DNA from 4 places in the Kitasatospora sp. NPDC094019 genome. Region 1 is predicted to be linked to each of the others. Evidence: riboswitches for the same ligand, from Rfam matches in the RefSeq annotation. Region 1 holds a riboswitch; each other region holds the start of a gene.
The links. Region 1 has a riboswitch for cobalamin ahead of metE (5-methyltetrahydropteroyltriglutamate--homocysteine S-methyltransferase). Riboswitches for the same ligand answer to the same signal wherever they lie in the genome.
Positions count from the first base shown of each region.

Region 2: linked by a shared signal. The riboswitch ahead of ACIQ9P_RS23890 (cobalamin biosynthesis protein) and the one ahead of metE (5-methyltetrahydropteroyltriglutamate--homocysteine S-methyltransferase) in region 1 are both predicted to bind cobalamin.
Region 3: linked by a shared signal. The riboswitch ahead of ACIQ9P_RS05415 (CoA-acylating methylmalonate-semialdehyde dehydrogenase) and the one ahead of metE (5-methyltetrahydropteroyltriglutamate--homocysteine S-methyltransferase) in region 1 are both predicted to bind cobalamin.
Region 4: linked by a shared signal. The riboswitch ahead of ACIQ9P_RS36060 (peptidase) and the one ahead of metE (5-methyltetrahydropteroyltriglutamate--homocysteine S-methyltransferase) in region 1 are both predicted to bind cobalamin.

Region 1 covers NZ_JBIWIF010000002.1:580,674-588,343, reverse strand. Annotated here, with positions in the region: gene ACIQ9P_RS07630 (hypothetical protein) at 1-1,096, shown strand, start outside; gene ACIQ9P_RS07625 (hypothetical protein) at 1,297-1,638, shown strand; cobalamin riboswitch at 1,711-1,949, shown strand; gene metE (5-methyltetrahydropteroyltriglutamate--homocysteine S-methyltransferase) at 2,112-4,427, shown strand; gene metF (methylenetetrahydrofolate reductase [NAD(P)H]) at 4,515-5,435, opposite strand; gene folP (dihydropteroate synthase) at 5,639-6,475, shown strand; gene ACIQ9P_RS07605 (short-chain fatty acyl-CoA regulator family protein) at 6,617-7,670, shown strand, end outside.
Region 2 covers NZ_JBIWIF010000010.1:285,370-293,039, reverse strand. Annotated here, with positions in the region: gene ACIQ9P_RS23915 (phosphatidylserine decarboxylase) at 1-661, shown strand, start outside; gene ACIQ9P_RS23910 (CDP-alcohol phosphatidyltransferase family protein) at 648-1,526, shown strand; gene ACIQ9P_RS23905 (hypothetical protein) at 1,619-3,055, opposite strand; gene ACIQ9P_RS23900 (alpha/beta hydrolase family protein) at 3,450-4,565, opposite strand; gene ACIQ9P_RS23895 (helix-turn-helix domain-containing protein) at 4,734-5,480, opposite strand; cobalamin riboswitch at 5,730-5,929, shown strand; gene ACIQ9P_RS23890 (cobalamin biosynthesis protein) at 6,068-7,039, shown strand; gene ACIQ9P_RS23885 (cobyric acid synthase) at 7,036-7,670, shown strand, end outside.
Region 3 covers NZ_JBIWIF010000002.1:71,450-79,119, reverse strand. Annotated here, with positions in the region: gene ACIQ9P_RS05440 (TetR/AcrR family transcriptional regulator) at 1-229, shown strand, start outside; gene ACIQ9P_RS05435 (enoyl-CoA hydratase) at 312-1,085, opposite strand; gene mmsB (3-hydroxyisobutyrate dehydrogenase) at 1,082-1,966, opposite strand; gene ACIQ9P_RS05425 (enoyl-CoA hydratase/isomerase family protein) at 1,963-3,039, opposite strand; gene ACIQ9P_RS05420 (acyl-CoA dehydrogenase family protein) at 3,039-4,187, opposite strand; gene ACIQ9P_RS05415 (CoA-acylating methylmalonate-semialdehyde dehydrogenase) at 4,184-5,728, opposite strand; cobalamin riboswitch at 5,934-6,125, opposite strand; gene ACIQ9P_RS05410 (amidohydrolase) at 6,233-7,670, opposite strand, start outside.
Region 4 covers NZ_JBIWIF010000026.1:83,991-91,660, reverse strand. Annotated here, with positions in the region: gene ACIQ9P_RS36065 (M4 family metallopeptidase) at 1-2,730, shown strand, start outside; cobalamin riboswitch at 3,112-3,251, shown strand; gene ACIQ9P_RS36060 (peptidase) at 3,358-4,461, shown strand; gene ACIQ9P_RS36055 (flagellar hook-length control protein FliK) at 4,517-4,999, shown strand; gene ACIQ9P_RS36050 (hypothetical protein) at 5,114-5,779, opposite strand; gene ACIQ9P_RS36045 (NAD(P)-dependent oxidoreductase) at 6,219-7,295, opposite strand.

The DNA.
Region 1 (7,670 bases):
CTGGCCGGGGGCCGCCCCCGTCGCCACCGACTACCAGCGCGGCACCCTCAACGCCTACGCCGCCGGCATCGACCCGGCCCGCGTCGGCCCGGGCCGCAACCTGATCGCCGACCTCGTCGCGTACTGGCAGACCGCCGAGCCCGGCTACTACGGCCCGTCCGCCAACTTCAACGGCACCGTCTTCGGGCTCCTCGCCCTCGGCGGCGCCAAGACCCAGGGCGGCACCAAGCGCGTCCCGCAGGCGCTGCTCGACGCCTCCGCCACGGCCGTGCGCGCCAACCAGCACACCGACGGCGGCTGGAACTACAGCAAGGCCGCCGGTGACCCGACCGAACTCGGCAAGGGCAGCGACATCGACATGACCGGCGCGGCGATGGCCTCGCTGTGTGTCGGCGGCGTCCCCAACACCGACCCGGCGGTCGTGGCCGCCAAGAACTTCCTCAAGGGCAAGCTGCTGTCCTCCGGCGCGTTCAACGCCATGTGGGGCGCCAACACCGACTCCAACGGCTGGGCCGTCTCCGGCCTCAACGCCTGCGGCATCAACCCCCAGGGCACCGACTTCACCAGCGGCACCGGCAAGACCCCGGTCGACTTCCTGATCGCCCAGCAGTTCAAGCCCGGTGGCGGGTTCAAGTACCTGCCCACCGACACCAGCCCCTCCTCCTACGCCTCCGTCGACGGCCTGCGGGCCGTCGCGGGCGCGGGCTTCACCGCCACCCCGCCGGCGCCCACCGCGGCCGGGGAACCGGCGTGGGCCGCCACCACCGCCTTCACCGCCGGCACCGCCGCCCGCCTCGCCCTCGTCGTCGACAACGGCACCGCCACGCCCAAGGTCTGCGCCGTCACCCTCACCCCGACCGGCAGCACCGTCACCCTGGGCGACGTCCTCGACGCCGCCGCCACCGCCACGCCGAGCGGCTGCGTCACCTCCGTCACCCCGGCCACCGGCACCGGTACCGTCACCGCGATCAACGGCACCGCCAACAGCGGCCCGTCCACCTGGAAGGTCAGCCTGGACGGCGGCACCGCCACCGCCGCCGCCCGCGCCACCACGGTCAACGTGGGCGACACCGTCTCGCTGCGCTACGGCAGCTGATCCGGGACGCACCACGGGCCGAGGGTCCCCGGGTACCGGCTACCGGCTACCGGCTACCGGCTACCGGCTACCGGCTACCGGCTACCGGGGACCCTCGGCCAACCGCTCGTTCCGCCGGGGTGGCGGGAACACGCGGCAGCGAGGACCATCACCGTGCGGCCCGGCCGCACCGGCGAACACACACAGGGGGACGGATCCACATGAGGGCTTCCAACTGGGCGGCGGCGTGCTACGTCGCCCTGGTCACGGTGTCGGCCGCGCTGGGCGGGGCGACCGAGAACGGCCGCTTCTACCTCGCGGCCGTCGTCCTGACCCTGCCGATCGGTCTGCTCGCCCTGGTGGCGGTCTACGTCGTCCGGGGGCTGCTGACCGGCGTGGGCGGCCTGTTCGCCACCACGCGACTGCCCGACAGTTCCGACCCCGCCTGGCTGACGGACGCGGGGATCGCGGCCAACACGGCGCTCTTCGCGGCCGCGGCGGTCGCCACCGTCCTCGTGGCCCGCCGCCTCTCCGCCCGCCGCCGGACCCACCGGACCGCCTGAACCAGGCCGAACGCGGTCTCAACCAGTGGGCAGAATGGTGGAACGGGCTGCCCGGGGCGACGGTCTGCGTCTACGCTGGCCCCTGTAGCTGGTTCGTCCTGCCCGCCAGGCAGGACGTCGTAAGAGGGAACCCGGTGACGCCATTCGACTGGCCAGTCCGGGACTGCCCCGCAGCGGTGAGCGGGAACGACCGCCGTCATACGCACTGGGTCCGAGCCGGACCCGGGAAGCGACGGCCAGTAGGTACCCGTCCTCGACGAGGACGGGTGTGCCCGCGAGTCCGAAGACCTGCCCGCTGCCCGCCCCCGGAGGATCCGCGGGCGGCTGTCCGATGACCTCGAGGGCGGGTCGGCGACCACAGCAGGCGGTTCAGGCACGCCCGTCCACGGCGGCCGCCGTCCGGCTCGTCGTCCCTTCGCGCCCTCGTCCCGTCACCGGGCACTTGAGGAGCAAGACTCGCGAAGGAGAGTCCCTTGACCACGAAGTCCGCAGCCGCGGCCACCCGGGCCACCGTCCACGGCTACCCCCGCCAGGGCCGCAACCGGGAGCTCAAGAAGGCCATCGAGGGCTACTGGAAGGGCGCGGTCACCGCGCAGGCGCTGCTGGCCACGGCCGCCGACCTGCGCCGCGGGAACTGGCAGCAGCTCGCCGACTCCGGCATCGAGGAGGTCCCGACCGGGGACTTCTCGCTGTACGACCACGTGCTCGACACCACCGTCGCCGTCGGCGCGATCCCCCTGCGCCACCGGGCCGCCGTCGACGCCGACCCGCTCGACGGCTACTTCGCCATGGCGCGCGGCACCCAGGACGTCGCGCCCCTGGAGATGACCAAGTGGTTCGACACCAACTACCACTACCTGGTGCCCGAGCTCGGCCCCGACACGGTCTTCACCGCCGACTCCGCCAAGGCCGTCGGCGAACTCACCGAGGCGCTCGCGCTCGGCCACGACGCCCGCCCGGTGCTGGTCGGTCCGGTCACCTACCTGCTGCTCGCCAAGCCCGCCCCGGGCGTGGCCGCCGACTTCGAGCCGATCACCCTGCTCGACCGACTGCTGCCCGTCTACGCGGAACTGCTCGCCGCGCTCAAGGCTGCCGGCGCGCGGTGGGTCCAGCTGGACGAGCCCGCCCTGGTCCAGGACCGCACGCCGGCCGAACTGAACACCGCCGCCCGCGCCTACCGCGAGCTCGGGGCCCTCACCGACCGGCCCAAGCTGCTGGTCGCGAGCTACTTCGACCGTCTCGGCGAAGCCCTGCCGATCCTCGCCAAGGCTCCCGTCGAGGGCCTGGCGCTGGACTTCACCGGCCCCGCCGCCGCCAACCTCGACGACCTCGCCGCCGTGGGCGGTCTGCCGGGCAAGCGCCTGGTCGCGGGCGTCGTCGACGGCCGCAACATCTGGATCAACAACCTGGAGAGGTCCCTCGCCACCCTGGCGACCCTGCTCGGCCTCGCCGACCGCGTCGACGTCGCACCCTCCAGCTCCCTCCTGCACGTACCGATCGACGCCACCACCGAACGCGACATCGACCCGCAGATCGCCCGCTGGCTCGCCTTCGCCAAGCAGAAGGCCGCCGAGACCGCCCTGCTCGCCCGGGGACTGCGCGAAGGCACCGGCGCGATCACCGCCGACCTCGCCGCCAACCGTGCCGATCTCGCCTCCCGCGCCACGTCGCCGATCACCCGCGCCCCGGCCGTCCGCGACCGGGTCGCCGCCGTCACCGGCGCCGACGCCCGGCGCGCCCAGCCCTACCCGGTGCGGGCCGAGGCCCAGCGCGCCCGCCTCGGCCTGCCGCTGCTGCCCACCACCACGATCGGTTCCTTCCCGCAGACCACCGAACTGCGCGTCGCCCGGGCCGATCTGACCGCCGGTCGGATCGACTCCGCCGCGTACCGGGAGCGGATGGAGGCCGAGGTCCGCGAGGTGATCGCCTACCAGGAGAAGGCCGGCCTGGACGTCCTGGTCCACGGCGAGCCCGAGCGCAACGACATGGTCCAGTACTTCGCCGAACAGCTCACCGGCTACCTCGCCACCCGGCACGGCTGGGTGCAGTCCTACGGCACCCGTTACGTCCGCCCGCCGGTCCTCGCCGGCGACATCTCCCGTCCCCACCCGATGACCGTCGACTGGTTCCGCTACGCCCAGGACCTGACGGACCGCCCGGTCAAGGGCATGCTCACCGGTCCGGTCACGATGCTCGCCTGGTCCTTCGTCCGCGACGACCAGCCGCTCGGCGACACCGCCCGCCAGGTCGCCCTCGCCCTGCGCGACGAGGTCACCGACCTGGAGGCCGCCGGCGCCGCCGTCGTCCAGGTCGACGAACCCGCCCTTCGCGAAACCCTCCCGCTGCGCGCCGCCGACCGCCCCGCCTACCTGGACTGGGCCACCGAGTCCTTCCGCCTCGCCACCTCGGGCGTGCGCGCCGACACCCAGATCCACACCCACATGTGCTACGCCGAGTTCGGCGCCATCATGACCGCGATCGACGAACTCGACGCCGACGTCATCTCCCTGGAAGCCACCCGCTCCCACATGGAGGTCGCCGGCGAACTCGCCGCCGCCGGCTACCCCCGCGAGGTCGGACCCGGCGTCTGGGACATCCACTCCCCCCGCGTCCCCAGCACCGACGAGGCCGTGGAACTGCTCCGGGCCGGCCTCGCGGCGATCCCGGCCGAACGGCTCTGGGTCAACCCCGACTGCGGCCTCAAGACCCGCGGCTGGACCGAGACCCGCGCCTCCCTCGACAGCCTGGTCGGCGCCGCCCGCCGCCTGCGCGAGGAACTCGCCGGCTGACCCGTCGGCACGAACTCGGGGGGCGGGCGCGGCGGCGGTGCCGCGCCCGCCCAGGCGGCGCCACTGCCGCCCGGGCGGCAGTGGCGTTCAGACGGCCACGGAGGACAGGCCCAGGTTCTGGTAGATCTCCGTCGTGACCGTGGAGAAGTTCATGGTCATGAAATGCAGCCCCGGCGCACCCTCGGAAAGCAGCCGGCCGCACATGGCGGTGGCGTGCTCGATTCCGGCGGAGCGGACCGCCGCCGGGTCGCCCTGAAGGCGGAACATGCGCTCGGAGAAGTCCGACGGAATGACCGCGGTGCTGAGACTCGGAATGCGCTGGAGCGACCGGATCGTGGTCACCGGCATGATTTCCGGGATCACCGGCATATCGCATCCGACGCTCTGGAGACGGTCACGGAATCTGAGGTAGCTGTCCGCTTCGAAGAACATCTGGGTGATCGCATAATCCGCGCCGGCCCGCCATTTGGCAAGGAAATGGCGGATCTCCGAGTCCCAGTCCGGCGATCTCGGGTGCATTTCCGGGAAGGCCGCCACGCCGACGCAGAAGTCCCCGGACTCCTTGATCAGCCGCACCAGGTCCGCCGCGTACTCGACACCGTCCGGGTGACGGGCCCACGGACCGAGCGGGTCGCCGGGCGGGTCGCCACGCAGCGCCAGGATGTTGCGAACTCCCTGGTCGGCGTAGTGTCCGAGGATGTTCCTGAGTTCGGCGACGCTGTGGTCGACGGCCGTCAGGTGGGCCGTGGGAGTGAGGGTCGTCTCCTGGGCGATGCGGCCGGTGACCTTCACCGTCCGCTCCCGGGTCGACCCGCCGGCGCCGTAGGTCACCGAGACGAAGGTCGGGGAGAGCGCCTCCAGACGGCGGATCGCATTCCACAGTCCGGCTTCCGCCGCGGTACTGCGCGGTGGCATGAACTCGAACGAATAGGAACGCTTCCCGGTGGCGAGGAGATCGCGCACGGATGCCGCCCGGTCGTTACGGGTGGAGGGGGTTCCGAGTGTCATGCCGAGAGGCTATACGGAATCCGGGACAGGGCACTGCTGGCGTCCGTAGAGTGATACGGGCTTGTTCGGAAAGACATCCTTCGATGTCCGGATCCAAGGCTCGCGCAGTGGATCCGCAGCGGCTCCGGACGTTGCACAATAGAGGCATGGAAAGACAGGCGAACACTCTTCCCGGCCTTCCCGTCCGGGGCCGGTGCGCGGTGATGGGAATTCTCAACGTCACGCCCGACTCGTTCTCGGACGGCGGCAGCTGGCTGGATCCGGGCCGGGCCGTGGCGCACGGGCTCGCGCTCGCCGCCCAGGGTGCCGACATGGTGGACGTGGGCGGGGAGTCGACCCGCCCGGGCGCCCGCCGGGTGCCGGTCCAGGAGGAGCTCGCCCGGGTCCTCCCGGTGGTGCGGGGCCTCGCCCGCGAGGGTGTCCTGGTGAGCATCGACACGATGCGGGCCGAGGTGGCGGAGGCGGCGCTGGACGCCGGCGCCCGGATCGTCAACGACGTCAGCGGAGGCCGGGCCGACGACCGGATGGCGAAGACCGTCGCCCGGTCCGGCCTGCCGTTCGTCGTCATGCACTGGCGGGGGCAGTCCCGGGCGATGGACGCGCTGGCCGGCTACCGGGACGTCGTGGCCGACGTGACCGCGGAGGTGGAACGCCAGCTGGACGCCGTGGTCTCGGCCGGGGTCGACCCGGCCCAGGTGATCGTCGACCCCGGCCTCGGCTTCGCCAAGAGCCGCGACGACGACTGGGCGCTGCTCGCCGCCCTGGACGCCTGGCACGCGCTGGGACGACCGCTCCTGGTGGGACCGTCACGCAAACGCTTCCTCGGCGAACTCCTCGCGGACCCGGCGACCGGCGAGCCCCGCCCGGCCCGGGAGCGGGACGACGCGACCACGGCGACCGCCGTCCTGGCCGCCGCCCGAGGCGCCTGGGCGGTGCGCGTCCACGAAGTGAGGTCCGCCGCGGACGCCGTGCGGGTCGAGGCGGCCGTGCGCGCCCACCGCCCGGTGGCCGACCGGTGGGCGCCGTACCGCGGCGGGTAGGGGTCGGCCATGGCCCGCCGCGCCGCCGATGGCCCCTCACCTGCGGATTCCTCGCAGGGAAGCGGCGGTTCCTGCGAATTCGGCGAACCGGCCGCGGTGGTACGTTCGCAGCGTCCGGACAGGAGAGGAACGGTGGGCGCCATGGCACGTCCGACCGGGCGGAAGATCTACGCCCACGCCAAGCTGCGCCGGCTCCGCCGCGAGCACGGGATGAACCAGGTCGAGCTGGCCCGCGAGCTCGGCATCTCGACCAGCTACCTCAACCAGATCGAACACAGCCAGCGGCCGCTCACCGCCGTCGTGCTGCTGCGGATCTCGGAGGTGTTCGGGATCGACCCCGAGTTCTTCTCGGAGGCCGAGGAGGAACGTCTCGGCACCGACCTGCGCACCGCGCTCGCCGACGAGATCTGCGGCGGCGCCGTCCCGGCCGAGGAGATCGCGGAGGTGAGCCGCGACCACCCCGAGGTCGCCCGCGCGCTGATCGCGCTGCACCGGGGTTACCGGGCGGCGGCCGCGCGCATCGCGGATCTCGGCGGGACCGGGGAGCCCGGGGCCGCGGAGGGCATTCGGCCGGCCGAACCCCATGACGAGGTCCGGGACTTCTTCTACGCCCACCACAACCACATCGCCACCCTGGACGAGGTGGCCGAGCGGACCGCCGCCGCGCTCGCGACCGGCGCCGCCGGAAACAGCAGCGGACACGGTGCAGGACGAGGTGCCGGACACACGGCAGGACACACCGCCGCCGCCCTGACCGCCCGGCTCGCCGAGCGGCACGGCGTACGGGTGGTGGAGGCCGATCCCCGGCGGGCCGCCGACCTGCGGCGCCACGACCCCGGGACCGCCACGCTCCACCTCTCGCCCTGGCTGACCGACGGCCGACGCGCCTTCCAACTCGCCACCCAGCTCGCACTGCTGGAGCACCGACCGCTGCTCGACACGCTCGTGGCCGCGGCCGGGCCCGACCTCACCTCGCCCCAGGCCGCCGACCTGGCGCGGATCGGCCTGGCCAACTACTTCGCCGGCGCGCTGCTCATGCCCTACACCACCTTTCACGCGGCCGCCGAGGAACTCCGGTACGACATCGACCTGTTGCAGACCCGGTTCGGCGTCGGCTTCGAGACCGTCTGCCACCGGCTGAGCACACTCCAGCGTCCGGGCCACCAGGGCGTCCCGTTCTCCTTCCTGCGCGCCG
Region 2 (7,670 bases), on a different contig from region 1:
CACGGACCGCGATGCCCTCGCCGCCACGACGGCCGGTCGGCGACCCCGCGTGACCATCGCGCGCGGAGCCACCCCCTGGTTCGTCCCCACCCTCGCCACGGCCGCCGTGACCACCGCGCTCACCCGGCGCAGCGGCAAGTGGGCCCTGGCTGCGGTACCCGCCTGTGCGCTCGGCGCCGGCATGCTGTGGTTCTTCCGCGACCCCGAGCGTGAGATCGGCACGGGCAGAGTGATCTCCCCCGCCGACGGCGTGGTCCAGAGCATCGACGCGTGGCCGGACGGCCGGACCCGCGTGGCGATCTTCATGAGCCCGCTCAACGTCCACGTCAACCGGGCGCCCCTGCCCGGCACGGTGACCTCCGTCGAGCACGTGCCCGGTGGCTTCGTGCCCGCGTTCAACAAGGACAGCGACCAGAACGAGCGGGTCGTCTGGCACTTCGACACCGAGCTCGGCGACATCGAGATGGTCCAGATCGCGGGCGCCGTGGCGCGCCGCATCGTGCCGTACGTCGACGCCGGTACCAAGGTCGAGCAGGGCGAGCGGATCGGTCTGATCCGGTTCGGGTCCCGGGTCGACACCTACCTGCCGGCCGGCGTCGAGGTCGGCGTCGAGGTCGGCCAGAAGACCACCGCCGGGGTGACGCGCCTTGACCGTGACTGATCCTGAGACGATCGTCGGCCTGGACGACGAGGAAACGGCCCTGCGCCGTCGTCGCTGGGCCCGCGACCGCGAGCTGCGCGCGCCGCGCTCACCGCAGCACCTGTCCACCGCCGACTTCCTGACCCTGGGGAACGCCGTCTGCGGCTTCCTGGCGATCTACTCGATCACCACCGGGGTGCTGGTCCCGCACATCACCAACCCGGACGCCGCGCCGGACAAGCACAGCGCCGCCACCGCGGTGACGCTGCTGCTGATCGGCTCGATGTGCGACCTGTTCGACGGCCTGGTGGCGCGCAAGCTGCGCTCCTCCGCGCTCGGCGCCGAACTCGACAACCTGGCCGACCTGATCAGCTTCGGCATCGCGCCGGCCTACTTCGTCGCGGTCTGGGGCATGGTCTCGCCGGGATCCAACAGCCGGCTGTCGGCGCTGATCGCGCTGACGGTGCTGCTGGCGGTGGTGCTGCGGCTCGCCCGCTTCTCCGCCGTGAAGATGCGGCCCGGGGTGTTCCAGGGCATGCCCTGCCCGATGGGCGCGATGACGGTGATCGCCATCGTGCTGCTCGACCCGCCGTTCCTGCCCGGTCTGCTCGCCATCTTCGGCGCCGCGTACCTCATGGTCAGCCGGATCGAGTACCCGAAGCCGCAGGGTCTGCTGGCCACCGCCACGCTGTGCTGGATCGTGGTCTCGATCGGCTGCCTGGCGGCCTGGGCGACCGGTCTGCCGGGCGGCGACAACCTGATGCACATCGGCGCGTTCGCGCAGATCGCGCTCGCCGCGATGGCGCCGCTGCTGGTGATCCGCCGCAAGGTGGGGCAGAAGGTCGGCGACGTGCGGGCCCGCCGCGCGGAGTCGCGGATCGGCTGACGAACGCCGCAGGACATGCGGAAGGGCCCGGCTCCCCTCGGGGAGCCGGGCCCTTCCGCATGTCCGCGTGCCGTGCGCGCGGGACCGCTCGCTCAGGCGCCGCCGCGGTGGACGCTGAACGCCGAGCGGCGGGCCGCCCGGGCCACCGCCGGATCCGGGTGGACGCCGGAGACGGCCGTCAGCACCGAGGCCGCCCGCGGGTGCCCGGACTGCCGGGCCCGGGCGAACAGCCGCACCGGGTCGCCGGCCGAGGCGCCCTCGACGTGGCCCACCAGAAGTTCCGTTTCCCCGTGGTCCAGCACGGCCGCGGCGGTGTCCACCCAGAGCCAGGCGGCGTCCTCCGCGCCCAGCACATCGGCCGGGGAGACCCCCTCGTCCGAGCGCTCGGCCAGCCACAGCAGCGCGTAGGGGCGCAGCACCGGCTCGTCGACGGCGGCCCGCACGGCCTGCTCGGCGGTGGATCCGGCCACTCGCAGCGCCTCGAAGGCCAGGCCGCGCACCAGCGCGTCCTCGCCCTGTGCGGCCTCCAGCAGCTCGGCCACCGCCCGGTCGGCGGGGCGGGCGGCCAGCCAGGCCCGGTACTCGGCCCGGGCCGGGCCGGGCGAGTAGTCGGCGCAGGCGCTGAGCAGTTCCATCGCGCTCTGCTCGATGTGGCCGGCGGCGGTCTGCGCGACGGTGCAGATCTCCTCCAGCTTGGCCCGCACCGCCCAGTGCCCGAGCGGGGAGAGCTCGGCCGCGTTGTCCTCGCGGACCAGGGCGCCGACGGCGGCCAGACCGTCGAGCATCCAGTCCAGGACGGCGGCGACGTCGGCGGGCGAGGCCGGGGTGTCGATCTGCGGTTCGCGGCAGGTGCCGCGGACGGCGGAGACGGCGGAGGCCGCGTGCGGGACGGGCGAGAGGCCGAAGGCGCCCTCGCCGCCGCCGACCCGGCGCTCGTCCAGGCCGCGCCGGAGCAGCTCCAGCAGCTCGATGTCGGCGACCGGGCCGTCCACCAGGTGCAGGAACGAGAGCAGTTGGGGTGCCTGGTCGACGGCCTGTCCGGCGAGGACGGCGAACACGCCGCGCAGGGCGGCGGGCGGCACCGGGGCGAGCAGGGTCCAGGCGTCGAACAGGGTCGACCAGCCGCGGATCACCGCCTCGTCGTCGTGCTCCCAGGCGTGCAGGCGCCAGCCGGGGACGGCGCCGCCGTCCCGGGGCTCGACCAGGCCGACCAGCAGGGCCTGGCCCCACGCCTTGGCGGCGGCGCCCACCGTCATGGCGAGGGCGCGGCCGGCGGCGCGGGCGTCGTCGGGGAGCAGTTCGCCGCGCTTGTCGACCTCGTCGAGGTCGCCGGCCCAGCGGGCGATCCGGACGGCGTCGACCAGCATCCGGCGGGCCAGCGGGGCCAGCTCGGCGGGAGCGGGGAAGCCCTCCGGTACGGGGACCCGGCCGCGGCCGGGGGCGGGGGCGGGGCCTCGTCGGCGGGGTACGCCCTGGCTCCCCGGCCTCGCGCCGGCGGGGCGGTGGGCCGTTCCGGGGAGACGGGTCACCGTCGCACCGGAACCGATCGTCGGCGGGAGCGGGGCATCACGGTCGCGCGGATTCCGAGACGTCACGTCGAGCAGTCTTCCCCTTGTACCGGCCTTCTGTCACATCCGGTTGTCCGGGCGGGGCGGGGCGGGGGTGCGGGAGGATCGACAAGATCGGGCAACAGAGCCCAAACCGACTGGCTTGATCTTTGTGGCGGGTGCATGCCAGGTCGGACGGGTGGGCGGGGCCGGTGGTCCGGGCGGGGTCCCGGTCGGCCCGCGCGCCGACCGCCGCCCGTCGGCCGCTCCCCCGGCTCCCCGGCCCCGCGCGCCCCGGACGGGGCCGGGGGCGGGCGGGGCCGGGCGGCGGGACCGGGGGCGGGACCCCGGGGCCGGGCGGCCGGGGAACGGCGGCTCAGCAGAAGGGCGTGAGCCAGCGGCGCAGGGTCTCGGCGTAGCGGTCGGGGTCGGTGTTCCACAGCGCGGCGTGGTCACCGCCGGGGAACGCCTGGAGGTTCACCAGCGACGGACGGCGCGCGGCCAGCCGCTCCGCGGCCCGGAACGGCGCCACCGGGTCGTCGGGTCCGTGCAGCACCAGGGTGGGCACCCGCAGGTCGGTACCGTCGGCGAGGCGGGCGAAGTCGGCCAGATCCACGCCGGTGCGGCCCTCGGCCGCCAGCGCGCCGAGTTCGGCGGCCGCGCCCCGGTACCCGGCCCTGGCCGCGTCCCGGCGGGCGGTGGCCGGCCAGTCCAGCACCGGGGAGTCCAGGACCAGGCTGCTGATCGAGGAGGCGAAGTCGGAGCGCGCGGCGGCCTGCAGCGCCATCGTGGCGCCGAGGGACCAGCCGTAGAGGATCACCCGGCCCGCGCCGCCGTCCAGGGCGAGCCGGATCGCCGCCTCGACGTCCCGCCACTCCGTCTCGCCGAAGTGGCCCAGGCCGTCCGGGGAGACCGGCGCGCCCGCGTCGCCCCGGTAGCTGACCGCCAGCGCGGGCAGGCCGAGCCGGTGCAGCACCGGGAGGGCGGGCAGGACCTGGCTCCGGTCGGCGTCCGGGCCGTGCACCAGGATCACCCAGGTACCGCGCTTGCCGTCGAGCCACCAGGCGGGCAGCGCGCCGAGCTCGCCCTCGACGGCGGTCTCGCCGAAGGTCAGACCGAGCGCCTCGGCCGGGTCGCCGAGGTACACCCGGGGGGTGAAGCGGACCTCGGTGCCGGGGGCGAGGGTGCCCCGGTCGGCCCGGGTCAGCCGGCGGGTGACGCCCCGTTCGTCGCGGTGCAGGACCTCCTCGACGACGGCGTGCCCGTCCTCCCCCCACTCGACCGCCCAGCGGCCGGGGCGCTCGCTCGCCGCGCTCCGGGTGAAGGTGATCCGCCCGGCGCCCAGGCTCTGCACCACCACCGGACCGGTCCGCTCCCGGGCGGCCCCGGCCGGGCGGACCATCCGCTCCGAGGCCCGGCGGCCGATGACCAGGACGGCGGCCCCGGTACCGACCGCGGCGGCGGCCACGGTGGCCGCGATTCCCCAACGCATACTCGCTCCCCGCTGCTCGGTTCTGGGCCTACCGGTGTCCGGACCCACGTCACCGCCCAGTCCACCGGCCGGAGCCCGGCCGGGCCAGCAGGACACGGCCGTACGGGTTGCCACGTGAGGAAGGTCGCACCGGACCGTCGGAACGAGAGTGCCAGAACCGACGGGGGATCACACGGGGATCGCGGGCTCCCGTCCGGCGAGCAGGGCCCAGAAACGCTCGACCGGCGGGACCTCGGCGGCGGACGGCCCGCCCGGGCCCCCGGCCGGCCCCCAGCCGCCGGACCCCCAGTGGGCGGGCACCTGCCGCTCGTCCTGGAGCACCGGCAGGACGGCGTCGAGGTCCGCCCGGTCCACCGGCACGATCCGGCCGATCGCGCCGGCCTGCGGCTGCCAGCGACCGTCGACGCAGCGCCGCAGCCGCCGCTCCAGCTCCGCGCCGCGGCCGGTCGCCGCGACCAGCTCCCGGAGCGTCAGGCCCAGTACGTGCGCGAGCGCGGCGGTCGGGCCCGCGTCGCCGTCCCAGCGCCCGGTGGCCTCGGCCCGCCGGTACTCCCCGGCCGGGACGCCGATCCGGCGGGCCGCGCCGTCCGGGGTCAGCTCGCGGGCGAGCCGGAAGTCCCGCAGGCTCTCCGGGCGGACGCCCATCAGCTGCTCGGGCGGGCACCAGAGCGCCCGGGCCAGGGCGAGGAACTCCTCCTCGCCGGGCGGCGGCCCGCCGTGCTCCCAGCCGATCACGTGGGCCGGCAGCAGCCGGACGCCGTGCGCGGCCATCCCCTCGGCGACCTGCTCCGGGGTCAGGCCGAGGGCGGCGCGGTGGGCGCGGGCGGCGGCGGGCGAGAACGGCACCGGGGGCGGCGGGGCGGAGGGGGCGGACCGGACCGGACGCGGGAAGAGGTGGGGGCGCTGGGGTCGCATGGGTCCCGACGGTAGGCGCGGCGCCGGGTGGCGCCCCAGCCGACGAACGCACGAAGCGGGGCGGGCGCGCCGCCCGGCGGCGGTGGAGGATCGCACAGCGGGGCGCGGTCCGGCGGCGGGCGGCCTCGGAGGTAGCGACGGGGAACGGCGGGCCGCCGGGCGTCGGGAGCGTCCGGCGCCGCGGCCCCGGAGGGGGTCGGCGGGAGGGCACCGGCGTGTGACCAACCCCTCCGCGACCTCGGTTGACTCCCCCTTCGGGCCCGTGATGGGATCCTTCAGCCATTACGGAGGCAAGCAGAGGAAGCCGGTGCGAGTCCGGCGCGGTCCCGCCACTGTCACCGGGGAGCACGACCGGAGTTCAGCCACGGAGGGCCGTCAGCGGCCGCCGGAAGGCCCGGAAGCGCGTCCGACCCGGGAGCCAGGAGACTCTCGCCCCCGGTACGTCGATCCAGGGCGCGGACCCTGAGTGAGGACACGCACGCGATGCAGGCTGCCCCGCCGGGCCGGGACCTCTCCCCGGCCCCGACCCCGACCCCACCGCAGGCCGCGCCGCGCACCTCGTCACGCGCCTCGTCGCGCACCTCGTCGTGCGCCCGCTGACCCGGGCCGCCGCGTTCGGCGCGGGCGCCGTCGCCGGGTACCTGGCCGACGCCCGGTTCGGCGATCCGCGCCGCGGCCACCCGGTGGCCGGCTTCGGCAGCGCGGCCGGCCGGGCCGAACGGCTGCTGTGGCGCGACGACCGCGCCGCCGGCACCGTCTTCACCGCGCTCTGCGTGGGCACCGTCGCGGCCGGGGCGGTGGCCGCCGACCGGCTGCTGGGCCGCCACCCGCTCGGCCGGGCCGCCCTCGCCGCCGCCGCGACCTGGACGGTGCTCGGCGGCACCTCGCTGACCCGGGAGGCCCGCACCGTCGGCCGCGCGCTGACGGCCGGTGACCTGACGGCGGCCCGGGAGCGGCTGCCGCACCTGTGCGGGCGCGACCCGAGCGCCCTGGACGAGCGGCAGCTGGCCCGCGCGGTGGTCGAGTCGGTGGCCGAGAACACCGCCGACGCCGTGGTCAACGCCCTGGTCTGGGGCGCACTGGCCGGCACCCCGGGGCTGCTGGCGTTCCGCGCCGTGAACACCCTGGACGCGATGGTCGGCCACCGTTCCCCGCGCTACGCCCGGTTCGGCTGGGCCTCGGCCCGGCTGGACGACGTGGCGGGCTGGCCGGGCGCCCGGCTGACCGCGCTGCTGACGGTGGCCGCCGCGCCCGAACCGCGCACCGCCTGGCGGGTCTGGCGGCGGGACGGCTCCGCGCACCCCAGCCCCAACGCCGGCCAGGCCGAGTCGGCCTTCGCCGGCGCGGTCGGCGTCCGGCTCGGCGGGACGCTCCGGTACGGCGAGCGCACCGAGCACCGGCCGGTCCTCGGCGAGGGCCTGCGGCCGGTCGGGGTGGACGACATCGAGCGGGCCTGCGTGCTGTCGCGGCGGGTGGGCGCGCTGGCCCTGGGTACGACCGTCGCCGGGCACCTGCTGCTGCGGGCGGCGCTGAACAGGAAGCGGAGGTACCGGGCATGAGCAAGGCACTGCTGGTCGCCGGGACGACCTCGGACGCCGGCAAGAGCGTGGTCACGGCGGGCATCTGCCGCTGGCTGGCGCGCCAGGGCGTCGCGGTCGCGCCGTTCAAGGCGCAGAACATGTCGCTGAACTCCTTCGTCACCGCCGACGGCGCCGAGATCGGCCGCGCCCAGGCGATGCAGGCGCAGGCCGCCCGGGTCGAGCCGGAGGCGGCGATGAACCCGGTGCTGCTCAAGCCCGGCGGGGACGGCCGCAGCCAGGTGGTGCTGCTGGGCCGCCCGGTCGCCGAGGTCGGCGCGCTGGACTACCGCGAGCGCAAGCCGCTGCTGCTGGAGCGGGCCCTGGAGTGCCTGGCGGACCTGCGCGGCCGGTTCGACGTGGTGGTCTGCGAGGGCGCCGGCTCGCCCGCCGAGATCAACCTGCGGGACCGGGACATCGCCAACATGGGCCTGGCCACCGCGGCCGGCCTGCCGGTCGTCGTGGTCGGGGACATCGACCGCGGCGGCGTGTTCGCGGCGATGTACGGGACGCTGGCGCTGCTGTCGGCGGAGGACCAGCGGCACGTGGCCGGCTGGTTCGTCAACAAGTTCCGCGGCGACGCCCGGCTGCTGGCCCCCGGGCTGGAGATGCT
Region 3 (7,670 bases), 510 kb from region 1:
CGCGGTGCGCCGGGAGATCGCCGAACGGCGGGCCGAGCGGGCCACCGGGACGGACGAGAAGCAGTGGCAGGCCGAACTCGGGCCCTACCTGGAACGCACCTTCGCCACCGGCCGCTTCCCCGCACTGGCCACGGTGGTGCGCGATGCCGCCCACCACGACGCCGACCACACCTTCCGGATCGGCCTCGCCTACCTCCTGGACGGCATCGAGGCCCACGTCTCGCGGTGACGCGCACGGCCGCGACCGCGTCACGCGGTCGCGGCCGTGCGCGTCGGCCCCGGTCGGCGGAGGGAGTCCGGGCGGGACGCGATCAGTGGTGCTCGAACACCGGGGGGCGCTTCTCGGTGAAGGCGGCCATGCCCTCCTTCTGGTCGGCGGTGGCGAAGGTGGCGTGGAAGAGGCGGCGTTCGAAGCGGACGCCCTCGGCGAGGGTGGTCTCGAAGGCGCGGTTGACGCTCTCCTTCATCATGGTCGCCGCCGGGGCGGACATGGCGGCGATCGTGGTGGCGGTGGCGAGGGCCTCGTCGAGCAGACGGTCGGCCGGGACGACGCGGGAGACCAGGCCGGCCCGTTCGGCCTCCTCCGCGTCCATGGTGCGGCCGGTCAGACAGAGGTCCATGGCCTTGGCCTTGCCGATGGCTCGGGTGAGCCGCTGGGAGCCGCCGATGCCGGGGATGACGCCGAGCGTGATCTCGGGCTGGCCGAACTTCGCGGTGTCGGCGGCGATCAGGACGTCGCAGAGCATGGCCAGTTCGCAGCCGCCGCCGAGGGCGTACCCGGCCACGGCGGCGACGACGGGCTTGCGCAGGGCGCCGAAGCGGTCCCAGGCGGCGAACCAGTCGCCGAGGTAGGCGTCGACGAAGTCCAGGGACTGCATCTCCTTGATGTCGGCTCCGGCGGCGAAGGCACGATCGGAACCGGTGAGGACGACGGCGCCCACGTCGGGGTCGCGGTCGAACTCCGCCGCCGCCCGGACGACTTCGTTCATCAGCAGGGTGTTGAGGGCGTTCAGGGCCTTCGGCCGGTCCAGGGTGATCAGGCCCACTCGGCCGTGGCGCCCGACCCGGATCGTCTCGTGGCTCATGCGGTGTTCTCCCGAAGGGTGGTGATGATGGCCGAGAAGTCCCGTCCGGCGCCTTCGCCCTGGGCGAAGGCGGTGAACAACTCGGAGGCGCGGCGGCCGAGTTCGGCGGGGACGGCGGAGGCGTCGGCGGCGTCGGCGGCCAGGCCGAGGTCCTTGGCCATCAGGGCGGCCGCGAAGCCCGCCGGGTAGCCCCGGTTGGCGGGACTGGCCGGGACCGGGCCGGGGACGGGGCAGTTGCTGGTGAGCGCCCAGCACTGGCCGGAGGCGGTGGAGGCGACGTCGAAGAGTGCCTGGTGGCTCAGTCCGAGGCTCTCGCCGAGGACGAACGCCTCGGCGACCGCGATCATCGAGACGCCGAGGATCATGTTGTTGCAGATCTTCGCGGCCTGCCCGGTGCCGGACTCGCCGCAGTGCACCACCTTGCGTCCCATCGCCGCCAGCACCGGTTCGGCGGCGGCGAAGTCCTCCGCCGCGCCACCGACCATGAAGGTGAGGCTCGCCGCCTCGGCCCCCGGGACCCCGCCGGAGACCGGGGCGTCCAGGGCCCGGTGTCCGGCCGCCCGGGCGAGGTCCCGGGCGGTCCGGGCGTCACCGACCGCGATCGTGGAGCAGTCGACGAACAGCGCGTCCGTCGTCACGGCGGTCAACTCCCGGTAGACCTCCAGGACATGGCGTCCGGTCGGCAGCATGGTGAGCACCAGTTCGGCGTCCGCGACCGCCGCCGCGGCCGAGCCCGCGATCCGCACGCCGTGACCGGCCGCGCGTTCCCGGGCCTCGGGCGCCAGGTCGTGGCCGGTGACGGTGTGACCGGCCACGACCAGGTTGGCGGCCATCGGGCCGCCCATGTTTCCGAGTCCGACGAATCCGATCCGGTGGGTCACCAGCGCTCCAGGGGGGTGAGGTCGGCGAGGCCGAGTTCCCGCTCGCCCAGTGGGGCGAACCAGCGGGCCACGGCGGCGGGGTCGACGGCGTCCAGCGTGGCCGGACTCCAGTGCGGGGTGCGGTCCTTGTCGATGACCTGGGCCCGGATGCCCTCGGCCAGGTCCGGGGTGGCCAGGGCCGCGCAGGAGCTCCGGTACTCCTGGTCGAGCACCGCTTCGAGCGGGCCCAGGGCGCGGGCCCGGCGCAGCGCGGCGAGGGTCGCCTTGACGGCCGTCGGCGCGTTGGCGGTGATCCGGTCGGCCGCCTCCTTCGCCTCCGGTTCGCCGCTCGCGCCGAGCCGTTCGAGGATCTCCTCGACGGTGTCGGCCGCGTAGCAGCCGTCGATCCACTCCCGCTGCCGCTCCAGCCGGCCACCGGACGGCGGCGGCCCGACGTGCCGGGCGAGCGCGTCGTGGACGGTCGAGTCGGCGAGGTCGTCGAGCAGGGCGGGCAGTCGCGCGGACGGCACGAAGTGGTCGGCGAGGCCGCAGAGCAGCGCGTCCCCCGCACCGGCGGAGCCGGCGGTCAGGGCCAGGTGGGTGCCCAGTTCGCCGGGTGCCAGGGCGAGCAGATAGGTGCCGCCGACGTCGGGGACGAAGCCGATGCCCGCCTCGGGCATGGCGATCCTGGTGCGTTCGGTGACGATCCGGACGCTGCCGTGGGCGGACACGCCGACCCCGCCGCCCATCACGATGCCGTCCATCACGGCGACGTAGGGCTTGGGGTAGCGGGCGATCCTGGCGTTGAGGCGGTACTCGTCCCGCCAGAACTCCTCGACCTCGCGCGGGTCGCCGCCGGTCGCGGCGCGGTGGATGGCGACGATGTCGCCGCCGGCGCAGAAGGCCCGGTCGCCGGCGCCGGTGACGACGACGGTCGTGACCCGCGGGTCCGCCTCCCACGCGTCCAGCGCGGCGGAGATCCGCCGGACCATCCCGTGGGTGAGGGCGTTCAGGGCCGCGGGACGGTTGAGGACGATCAGCCCGGCCCGGCCCTCGCGCTGGACCAGGACCTCCTCGATGTCGGTCCCGGCCATCAGGCGGCCCCGGTCAGGCCGCGGGCCACGATGACGCGCATGATCTCGTTGGTCCCTTCCAGGATCTGGTGCACCCGCAGGTCGCGGACGATCTTCTCGATGCCGTACTCGGCCAGGTAGCCGTAGCCGCCGTGCAGTTGGAGCGCCTGGTTGGCCACCTCGAAGCCGGTGTCGGTGGCGTGCCGCTTGGCCATCGCGCACAGCTGCGGGGCGCGGGCGTCGCCCCGGTCCAGGGAGTCCGCGGCCCGCCACAACAGGGCGCGGGCGGCCTCCAGTTCGGTGGCCATGTCGGCCAGGCGGAACTGCAGCGCCTGGGCGTGCAGCAGCCGGGCGCCGAAAGCCTCGCGTTCGGCCAGGTGGGCCACGGTGCGCTCCAGCGCGCTCTGGGCGCCGCCGAGGGAGCAGGCGGCGATGCCGAGCCGGCCGCCGTTGAGCCCGTTCATGGCGATCCGGAAGCCCTCGCCCTCGGCGCCGAGCAGCCGGTCGGCGGGCACCCGCACGCCGTCCAGGACCACCTGCCGGGTCGGCTGGGCGTTCCAGCCCATCTTGCGCTCGTTGGCGCCGAAGGAGAGTCCCGGGTCGTCCCGGTCGACCAGGAAGGCCGAGACGCCCTTCGGCCCGGGGCCGCCGGTGCGCGCCATGACCAGGTAGACCTGGGCGCTGCCGGCACCGGAGATGAACTGCTTGACGCCGTCGAGCACCCAGTGGCCGCCGTCGCGGACGGCCCGGGTGGTGAGGGCGGCGGCGTCGGAGCCGGCGCCGGGTTCGGTCAGGCAGTAACCGCCCAGGTGTTCGGCGGTGCACAGGCGCGGCAGCCAGCGGGCGCGCTGGGCGTCGTCGCCGTGGCGGTCGATCATCCAGGCGACCATGTTGTGGATGGAGAGGTAGGCGGCGATGGACGGGCAGCCGGTGGCGAGGGCCTCGAAGGCCACCGCGCCGTCGCGGCGGGTGAGGCCGGAGCCGCCGGACTCCTCCCGGACGTAGACGCCGGCCAGGCCGAGGTCTCCGGCCTTGCGCAGCACGTCGACCGGGAAGTGCTTGGCGAGGTCCCACTCCACCGCGTGCGGGGCGAGGTGCTCGTCGGCGAAGGCCCTGGTGGTCTCCGCGATCGCGCGCTGGTCGTCGGTGAGATCGTGCACGGCGCTCATCCCATCGTCGGCATGGTGAAGCTGGCGCCCTCCTTGACCCCGGAGGGCCAGCGCGAGGTCACCGTGCGGGTGCGGGTGTAGAAGCGGATCGAGTCCGGGCCGTGCTGGTTGAGGTCGCCGAAGCCGGAGCGCTTCCAGCCGCCGAAGGTGTGGTACGCGATCGGCACCGGGATCGGCACGTTGACACCGACCATGCCGGTGTTGACGCGGCGGGTGAAGTCGCGGGCGGTGTCGCCGTCGCGGGTGTAGATGGCCACGCCGTTGCCGAACTCGTGCTCGCTGGGCAGGCGCAGGGCCTCCTCGTAGTCGGCGGCGCGGACCACGCTCAGCACCGGGCCGAAGATCTCCTCCCGGTGGATCCGCATCTCCGGCGTCACCCGGTCGAACAGCGAGGGGCCGAGGAAGAAGCCCTCCTCGTGGCCCTCCAGCCGGAAGTCGCGGCCGTCGACGACGAGTTCGGCCCCCTCCTCGACGCCGAGGTCCAGGTAGCCGCGGACCCGCTCCAGCGCGTCCCGGCCGACCAACGGGCCGAAGTCCGCCGCCGGGTCGTCCGAGCGGCCGACCTTCAGCGCGCCGATCCGCTCGACCAGCTTGGCCACCAGCGCGTCGGCGGTCTCCTCGCCGACCGGGACGGCCACCGAGATCGCCATGCAGCGCTCGCCCGCGGAGCCGTAGCCGGCGCCGACCAGCGCGTCGGCCGCCTGGTCGAGGTCCGCGTCGGGCATCACGATCATGTGGTTCTTGGCGCCGCCGAAGCACTGGGCCCGCTTGCCGTGGGCGGCCGCGGTCGCGTAGACGTACTGGGCGATCGGGGTGGAACCGACGAAGCCGACCGCCTGCACCCGGGGGTCCTCCAGCAGGGTGTCGACGGCCTCCTTGCCGCCGTTCACCACGTTCAGCACGCCGGGCGGCAGTCCGGCCTCCAGGAACAGTTCGGCGAGCCGCAGCGGCACCGAGGGGTCACGCTCGGACGGCTTGAGGACGAAGGCGTTGCCGCAGGCCAGCGCGGGCGCGGCCTTCCAGAGCGGGATCATCGCCGGGAAGTTGAACGGGGTGATGCCGGCGACCACGCCGAGCGGCTGGCGCATCGAGTACACGTCGATGCCGGTGCCGGCGTTGTCGGTGAACTCGCCCTTGAGCAGGTGCGGGATACCGGCCGCGAACTCCACCACCTCCAGGCCGCGCTGGAGGTCGCCGTGGGCGTCGGCGACGGTCTTGCCGTGCTCGGCGGAGAGCAGCCGGGCGAGCGTGTCGCGCTCCTGCTCGACGAGCTGGAGGAAGCGCAGCAGCACCCGGGCCCGGCGCTGCGGGTTCCAGGCCGCCCACGCGGGCTGGGCCTGGGCCGCGTCGGCGATCACGGCCTCGACCTCGGCGCGGCTCGCCAGCGGCACCCGGGCCTGGACCCGGCCGGTGTTGGGGTCGTGGACGTCGCCGAAGCGGCCGGAGGTCCCGGCGGTGCGCTTGCCGCCGATGAAGTGGGTCAGCTCGGGAACGGCCGGGTGGGGCACGATCGGGTCGGGGGTGGTGGACTCGGGGACCATCGGTTCCTTCTCTCGTCAGGATGGGGAGAGGAGGAGTGGAGGCCGCGCCGGTGCGCGGGAGCACGGTGGTGCGCCCGGCGGCAGGGACGGCGGCGGCGGACGAACCGTCAGCGCGGGTGCGCCCCGGGGTTCGTCGGCACGGCACAGCCGGGGGCGGTGGAACGGGAGCAGCCCGGATTCATGCGTGTCGTCTCCATCCTCGTGGAAAACACGGACCATCCGCGGCCGGTATCCTGACTCCCGGATCGACGCGCGCCCCCGGGCCTTCCCGGCTGGCTGCCAGTGGCCGAACTCCTGCGAGGACGAACTCCCCGGTCACAGTGGCGGGACCGTGCCGGACTCACACCGGCTTCCCTGACACCGCGGACCTGTTCCGACCATATAGTTGGACGTCCTAGTAAGTCCAGAGCGCCTCACCGCCCGGGCGCGGCGGCGGTCTCCGCAGGGAACGCGACGGGCCCCGGGGGACAGCGCCCCGGGGCCCGGACGGACGTTGACGCGACGTCAGTCGATGGCGTGGACCAGCTCGCCCCCGACGTAGGTGCGCAGCACCCGGGCCGACGCGATCTCCTCCGGCGGGCCGGTGAGGATGTCGCGGTCCAGCACGACCAGGTCGGCCAGCAGACCGGGCGCGAGCACCCCGGCGTCGTCGTGCCCGTTCACATGGGCGGTGCCCGCGGTGTAGGCGGCGATCGCGGACGCCAGGTCGAGCCGCTGCTCCGGCAGGAAGACCCGGTCGTCCCCGGCGTCGGGCTCGCGCCGGTTGACGGCGACGTGCAGGCCGGCCAGCGGGTCCGGGCTGCTCACCGGCCAGTCGCTGCCGGCCGCCAGGGTGGCCCCGGCCCGCTGGAGCGCGCCGAACGGGTACTGCCAGGAGGCGCGCTCCGGGCCGAGGAAGGGGATGGTCAGCTCGTCCATCTGCGGCTCGTGCGCCGCCCACAGCGGCTGGATGTTGGCGATGGCGCCGAGCCGGGCGAAGCGGGGCACGTCGTCGGGGTGGACCACCTGGAGGTGGGCCAGGTGGTGGCGGGTGTCGCGCCACCCGTTGGCGGCGCGGGCCGCCTCGACCGCGTCCAGCGCCTCGCGCACCGCCCGGTCGCCGAGCGCGTGGAAGTGCACCTGGAAGTCGAGTGCGTCGAGGGCCGTGACGTACTCGCGCAGGGCGGTGGGGTCGACGAAGCTGAGGCCGGAGTTGGCGGTGGCGCAGCCGCAGCCGTCCAGGTAGGGGCTGGTCATCGCGGCGGTGAAGTTCTCCGCGATGCCGTCCTGCATGATCTTGACCGAGCCGGCCCGGAACCGGCCGTGGGCGAGGGCGGTGCGGCGCTCGACGAGCTCGGGGATCTGCTCGGCGCCCCGCTCGCGCTCCCACCAGAGGGCGCCGTTCACCCGGGCGGTCAGCGCACCGGAGCGCGCCGCGGCGAGGTAGGCGTCGGAAGGGTCGGACATGCCGTTGAACTCGCCGAGCAGGGCGTCCTGCCAGCCCGTGATGCCGAGGGAGTGGAGCAGGCGCTGGGCGCACAGCAGTCCGTCGAGGCGGTCGGCGGCGGTGATCGGCGGGATCAGCCGGGCCACCAGGGCGCTGGCGCCCTCCTGGAGGACGCCGCTGGGGGTGCCGTCGGCCTCGCGCTCGATCCGGCCGTCGGCCGGGTCGGGGGTGTCGCGGTCGACACCGGCGAGTTCCAGGGCGCGGGTGTTGGCCCAGGCGCCGTGGTGGTCACGGTTGGTGAGGTGGACCGGGCGGTCGGGGACGACGGAGTCGAGCAGCTGCCGGGTCGGCAGGCCGCCCTCGAAGCTCTCCATCGACCAGCCGCTGCCGGTGATCCACTCCTGGTCGGGGTTCGCGTCGGCGTAGGCGCGGATGCGCTCCAGGTAGTCGGCGACGCCGACGGTGCCGGTGAGGTCGCAGGTGGCCAGTTCGGTGCCGCCGCCGACGGCGTGGATG
Region 4 (7,670 bases), on a different contig from region 1:
GCCGTACTCGGTCTCGGAGTGGCCGTGCCACCCGCGTTCGCCGGACCGGTCGGGGGACCGTCCGCCGACGCCGACCCGGTGCCCGGACTGGTCGCCGGATCGGACACCGCCGCTCCGCAACTGATCACCGGCCTTGCCGAGGCGGCCCCCGGTGACAATCCGGCCGAGGCGGCCCGCGCCCACCTGGCGGCCCATCAGGACCGCTACCGGATCGACCCCGCACAGCTCGCCGAGGCCGGCGTGGAGCGCGCCGCCGACGGCCGGCGCACCGTCAAGTTCGAGCAGCGGTACGGCGGCATACCCGTGTTCGGCGCCAGGTACCTGGTCCACCTGGTCGGCGAAGGCGCCGGGCGGCGGGTCGAGTCGGCCGGCGGCAAGTACTTCACCGGCCTCACCGCCCCGACCGCGCAGACCGTCCCGGACGAGGCGCTGCGCCGACTCGCGATCGGCGCGGTCCAGGATCCGGCGGCCCGAGCGGGCGTCGCGGCCGAGGACCACGGCCTGGTGGTGCTGCCCGGCGGCGCCGGCCGGCTCGTCCGCCATTTCACCGTGCGCGGGAGCGATCCGGCGGTCTGGGCGGCGAAGGCGCAGGAGGTGTTCGTGGACGCCGCCGTCGGGGAGGTCGCGCTCTCCTACGAGGTGCGCGCGCCGTACCCGCTCGGCGCCCCGGTGGCCGCGGCCGCTGCTCCGGCGGCGGGCGCCCCCGCCGTCGAACCCGCCACCGGTACCGCCCCCGATGCCCTCGGCCGCCCCGTCCGGGTCGACATCGGCCGACTCCCTGACGGCACCTACCAGTTGGTCGACCTCACCCGCCCCGCCACCGTCACCACCTACGACGCGGCCGGCCGGGAGGTGATGGACTTCGACCGCACCCTGCCGCCCGACGCCCGCCCGGCCGCCTCGGCGAGCACCGACTTCCCGGCCTCCACCGGCACCAGCGGCGCCACCGACGCGCACCTCAACGCCGCCGCCGTGTACGACTTCTACCGCGACCGCCTGGGCCGCGACGGGATCGACGGCAAGGCCGGACCGATCACCTCCGTCGTCAACGTCACCAGCTTCGGCGAGCCCCTGGACAACGCCTACTGGGACGGCCAGAAGATGATCTACGGGGGCGCGAGCGGCAAGTACCGCCCGTTCTCCGTCGCGCGCGACGTGGCGGGTCACGAGATGACCCACGGCGTCGTCAAGTACACCGCGGAGCTGGTCGGCCTCGGCCAGTCCGGCGCCCTCGACGAGGCCCTCGCCGACTACTTCGGCAACGCCATCGAGGTGACCAGCCGGAACATCCCGATGACCGACCCCAGGGCCGCGCTGCTCGGCGAGGACCTCTGTCGCACCGGCACCCCCGAGGCGTGCGCCGGCCGCCGCATGGACGACCGCCGTACCACCGTGGCCGACTACGTCGGGGCGCCGGCCGGGGTCGACAACGGCGGCGTCCACCTCAACTCCACCGTCTTCTCGGGCGCGTTGTGGGACATCCGGCGCACCCTCGACCCGCTTCTCGCCGACCGCCTGGTCTACCGCGCCCTCGCCGAGTACCTCACTCCGCTGGACGACTTCGTGGACGCCCGCAACGCGGTCCTCGCCGCGGGCCGTGCGCTCGGTCTCGACCGCGCCCGACTCCGCACCGTGGCCGGGGCGTTCGACGCCCACGGGATCAAGGACGGCTGGCAGCGCCGGATCGGCGTGGACAGTCGGCCGCTGCTGCGCGAACTCTCCACCGAGAGCATGGCACCGGACGTCGCGGCCGGCCGCTGGGTGGCGGCCACCGCAGGCAAGGGGGCCAGGGGAAGCATGGCCGTGTACGCGGGTGCCGTCGGCGGCTCCGCCGAGCCCACCCGGCTCAGCCCGGAGGACGGCCGCTCGCACGGCTGGCCCGCGACCGACGGCACGACCGCCACCTGGGTGGCGATGGGCGCGGGGGCCGACGGCAGCTGGGGCATGGAGGTCCTGGCCCGGCCGCTCGCCGGCGGCCCGGTGCGCAGCGTCCACCGCGGCGTGAACCAGTACCTCCGCGACGTCAAGGTCTCCGGCGGCGACATCGCCTTCCTGATGACGGACCAGGCGACCGGCCGCGGCGGGCCCGCGATCTCCCGCGACGGCGCCCCGGCGGTGCCGATCGCGCTGCCGGAGGGCCACGGCGCCGCCGGTCTCGCCTTCCAGAACGGCCTGCTCGCCTGGACCGAGAGCTGGCAGGCCGGTGAGCGGACGGTGAGCGCGCCGACCGTCTACTCGCTCGCCGCCGGCAAGGTGGTCGCCCAGTACGTGGTGGACGACCCGAACACCACCTCCGGGACCGACGTCTCCGGTACCCGCCTCGTCGGCGGGCGACTGCTGTGGGTCGAGACACCGTTCGACCCGGCGAAGGGCAGCGTGATCCGCTCCGGCGCGCTGGACGGCTCCGGCGTGACCGATCTCCTGCCCGCCGGCCCTCGGCCCGGCACCGGCACCGGCGCCGAGCCGCGCCGGATCGCGGGCTTCACCGCCTCCGACCGGGCGGTCACCTTCGCCGACGCCGCTCGCCGGGTGACGGGTGGCACCAAGAACGCCGACCTGCCCAAGGTCTGGCAGTTCCCGCTCACCGGTGGCACCCCCGAGCGGATGTCCTGCAACCGGGGCGGTCAGTACTCCCCGGTGGCCGACCGTGGCACCCGGGTGGTCTGGCTGGACGCCACGGCGGGCCGCACCGATCTGGTCGTGCGCGAGCGCGCGGCCGGCACCTGCTGACCGGAGGCGGCTGCCCCGAGGTCCGATCCAGGGCTTCCGACCCCGAAGGCCCGGACCTCGTCCGCCCCGGTCTCCCGCCCGGCCGCCGCATCCCCGCGGCGGCCGGGCGGGTCCCTGTCGTCACCGGGCCTCCGCTCCCGGTCCGCCGCTCCTGGTCCCGGTCGCCGGCCCGGGGCGCCCATCGGCGCCCCGGTGACCGGGCCCTGTCGTCCCCGCGCTGTCGTCCCCGTCCTTGCCGTCCCCGTCCTGGTGACCGCGCTCCGGCGGCCGTGCTCGGGAGGCCGTGCTCGGGAGGCCGTGCTTCGATGACCGTGCTCGGGAGACCGCGCACCCGCACCGTCGGCGGCTCGATCCCGCACCGGCCTTGACCCTCTCTCGGCCGAGCCGACATCATGAGCCGTCATGTTCTGACTCCGCCGTCGGGGGAAGTCCGGTCCAATTCCGGCGCTGACCCGCAACGGTAGGCCGCCGACGGCAGTCGGCGGCGAGCCCGAGTACCCGTCGGCGGAGGTGTGTGTCCCCTCCTCCCGTCGTGGTCTGCGGCCAGGGGCTCCCGGAGCCGTCGGGCAGTTTGCCCCGCACGGTCGCCGGTGGCCGCCCGTGCGTCCAGGCCCGGAAAGGCCCCGCATGCCCGCCTCCGCGCTCCGCCACCGCCCGCTCCGCCTGCTCGCGATATCCGCACTGGCCCTGACCGCCGCCCTTCCGGCCACTGCCGCCCATGCCGCCACCGCCGCGGCCCCCGTGGCCTCCACCACCGGTGCCACCGGCACCTACCGCCCGGACGCCGCCGCAGCGGGCTGGCTGGCCCGTCAACTCGTCGACGGCGACCACTTCGAGTCGGTCTTCGACGGCACCGCCTACCCCGACCAGGGCCTCACCATCGACGCCGTGCTCGCCTTCGCCGCCGCCGGCAGCGCCGACCAGGCGGCCGCCCGCGCCACCGCCTGGCTCGCCCGGCCCGACATCCTCGGCGGCTACCTGGGCGACGGCACCACCGAGGCGTACGCCGGTGCCACCGCCAAGCTGCTGCTGGCCGCCGAGGTGCGCGGCGCCGCCCCGGCAGCCTTCGGCGGCGTCGACCTGCCCGCCCGGCTGCGATCCCTGCTGACGCCGAGCGGCCGCTTCTCCGACCGCTCCCAGTGGGGCGACTACAGCAACGCCTTCGGCCAGTCCCTGGCCCTGATCGCCCTTCAGCGCACCCCCGGCGGGGCCCCGGCCTCCGCCGTCGACTTCCTGGCCGCCGCCCAGTGCGCCGACGGCGGCTTCCCGGTCGCCTTCGGCCAGGCGACCTGCACCGCCGACACCGACGCCACCGCACTCGCGGCCCAGGCCCTCGCCGCCACCGGCCGCAGCGCCAAGGCCAGGGCGGGCCTGGACTGGCTGACCGCCCACCAGAACACCGACGGCGGGTTCGCCGCGGCCGGTGCCACCACCTCCAACGCCAACAGCACCGGCCTGGCCACCTCCGCCCTGCTGCCCGGCGGCCGGCTCGTCAGCGGCCTCAAGGGCTGGAGCAGCCTGGTCAAGCTCCAGCAGGGCTGCTCCGCCGACCCCGCCGTGCGCGGCGCCGTCGCCTACGACGCGAGCGGCTTCAACCCCGCCAACGCCACCCGGGCCACCGCCCAGGCCGTGCTCGGCCTCTCCGGCCAGGGCCTCGCCGGCCTCAGCGCCCACGGCGCCCGCCCGTCCGCCCCCACCCTGGCCTGCCCGGCCCCGGCCGCACGCCCCTGACGGTCGCCCGCCCGAGACCGCGCACCGCCGCCCGCCGCACCAGAGGAGCACCTCCATGACCACCTCCACGAACACCTCCCCTCGCCCCACCCGCCGTACCCTCGGCGCCTTCGCCGCCGCCGCGGCCCTCACCGCCGGTCTGCTCGGCGTCTCCACCGCGACCGCCCCGCCCGCCCGGGCCGCCGCCTGCACCGGCACCTCCGGTGTCACCGTGGTCGTCGACTTCACCGCCCTCGGCGGCGGCATCGAGACCGGCTGCGCCCCGGGCGACCCGGCCAGCGGCCTCGCCGCGATCACCGGCGCCGGCTTCTCCTACTCCTTCCACCCGCGCTTCCCGGGCTTCGTCTGCAAGATCAACGCACTGCCGACGACCTGCACCAACCCCACCGGCACCGCCTACTGGTCGTACTGGCACGCCCCGCACGGCGGCCCGTGGACCTACAGCAGCCTCGGCGCCGGCTCCTACAACCCGGCCCCGGGCGAGGTCGAGGGCTGGTCCTTCGGCGCCGGTGCCCAGCCGGGCATCACCGCTCCCTGACCGCGGACCCGCTCGACGCGTTCTCCGTGCGGGCGCCCGGCCGACCCACAGGCCGGGTGCCCGCACGGCGTCCGTCGGACGGATCACGCCCTGGCGGCCCGGCCCGGGCGTGCCCTACGTGCCGGGCGTCCTCGGGGCCTCCAACTCCACGTGGTGGACGGTGAAGCCGCCCCGCAGCACCGGGGCGAACGGGGCCGGGGCCATGCAGGTGCCGACCACCGGCTGATAGGGCTTCTGGTCGGCGTCCAGGTCGAGGTTGACCACGCCCCAGGAGAAGCCGAGCCGGGCGCCGTCGCGGCCGCTGCCCTGGTAGACGCTCAGACCGATCCGCTCCTTGGAGCCCCCGGCGCCCGAGCTGATGACGGCGGTCAGGGTGGCGACCGGACCTCCGGTGCTCAGGCAGTCCACCTCGGCCTCGGCGCTGTAGACCGTCCCTGAGGCCGCGTCACGGTGCGAGTAGCGGACCGTGCCCACGGCGTCGGTGGGCAGTCCGTTGGGCGAGTTGGTCCCCGGGAGGGGGCGGGAGTACGGCTTCGCCCGGGCGTCGACGGTGAACCGGATCTCGTCCTCCGGGGAGAAGGCGTACCAGATCCGGGCGCTGCCGCTGACGGTCGCGGGCCGCGCGGACCGGTCGCCCCGCCCCTCGGGCGCGGAGCCCCCGGACAGGGCGTCCGCGGAGGCCGGCGCGATGCCGGTGAGCGCCGCGAGCGCCAGCCCGGCGGCAGCGGCGGCCCTGGCCGTCCGGACAGTGGCACGGTTGCGGGTACGGATGCGGAACATGGTGGATCTCCCTCCCCGGCGGCCCGGTCGGCCGCCCTCTCGATGCCCCCAATCCTGGTCGCGGCACCCCCACCCGCACATGTGCAGATCGGCACATCTATCGGACCCGGCAGGGCATTCGACCCCTGCCGAACGGCAGGGGTCGGGGCAGAGGCGGATGCTCGATCAGCTCGTGCGTCGTCCCGTGCTGCGTGATTCCGTGCCGACCCGCCGGCGGGCCGGCTGCCGGTGCCGCGGCTCCGAGGCCGGGCAGCAGCCCAGGGGCGGACGGTCGGTGGTGGGGGAGGGCCTGCCGTCGGGACCGCCGCGGTGGTCCCGACCGAGCGCCGTCGGGGCTGATCGGAGTGCTCGTGCTCGTACTCGGCCGAGCAGGCGGACTCTGCGGGGGTCTGCTGCGAACCGGCTCGGCCGGTTGGAAGCCGGACGTCGAAGCACGAGGTCAGCCGGTCGCGACCGGGACGCCGGTCGGGCGGCCGGCCAGGAGGGCGGCGATGTGGTCGGCGCAGCGGACGGCGGCCTCGGCCATGGCGCCGCGGGTCATGCCGGCGACGTGGGGTGTCAGTAGGGCGTTCGGGAGTCCGAACAGGGGTGAGGCGAACGCGGCGTGCTCGTGCTCGAAGGTGTCGACGGCGGCCGCCGCGAGCGGGTGCCCGGGGTCGCGCAGAGCGTCGGCCAGGGCCTGCTCGTCGACGATGCCGCCCCGGGCGGTGTTGAGCAGGATCGCGCCCGGCCGCAGCAGCGCCAGTTCGCGGTGGCCGATCAGGTCCCGGGTCCGCGCCGTGAGCGGCAGGTGGACGGACAGCACGTCGCTGGTCGTGAGCAGTTCGGCCAGCGAGTCCACGCGCCGGACGCCGTCCGCCTCGGCCGGGCGGCGGCCGAGGCCCCGCACCGTCATGCCGAGGGCGCGGGCGCGTCCGGCCAGGGCGTGGCCGATCCGGCCGGTGCCGAGGATGCCGAGGTTCAGTTCGGACAGCGCCCGGGCCGGTGCCGCCGGACTGCGCCAGTCGCCCCGGTGGGAAGCCGCGTTGTGGCCGACCAGGTCCCGGGTCAGGGCGAGCAGTTGGGCCAGGGCGAACTCGGCGACCGCCCCGGCGTTGGACCCGGGCGTGTGGGTGACCACGACTCCGTGGCGGGCGGCGGCGGTGAGGTCGACGTGATCGGTGCCGGCCCCGGCCCGGCCCACCACCCGCAGCCCTCGGGCGGCGGCGCCGGCACCGGCTGCGGAACCGGTCGCGGCGGCGAGGAAGGCGGCGCGCAACGGCACCCCGGCCCGGGACTTGACGGCCTGGTGTCCGCCGCCGCGAAGGGTCTCGGTGACCAGGGCGGCCTCGTCGAAGGGGTCGAAGTCGGTGAACTCCACCCGCCCGCCCCAGGCGGCCCGCGCGGCCGCCCGGTCGGTGACCCGCCGCAGGTTCAGGGTGACGGCCAGGCCGTGGCCGAGCAGCCGCTCCAGCTCCACGCCGAGGAGGTCCCCGGGTGCCGCGTCCAACAGCAGGATCCGATGCGGCTCCAACACGCCCCCCACGCTCCCGGCCGGGGCCGCGCGAGCGTGGCACGGCACGCGGCGGCCGACCGATGATCACCGGCACGGTCACGCTACAGCGGACCGGGACCGGGACTGGAGCCGGGGCACGCGTTGCGCTGTCGGCGTACGCCGCGTACGGGGCGTACGGGGCGTGGGGAAGGAGCCACCGGGCCGATGTCCGAGGGGTCGGAGCGCCGAGGCGCGAGGCGGCGGTGATGGACGGAGCGGGGCCGTCGGACCGGCAACGCCGGGTCCTGGCGGAGATCGCGGGTGATCCGGGGGTGGACCGCCGCCTGGACCGTGGGCTGCGGACCATGCGCCGCGTGCCGCCGACCCGTGTGACCCGTGTGACCCGTGGGACCCGTG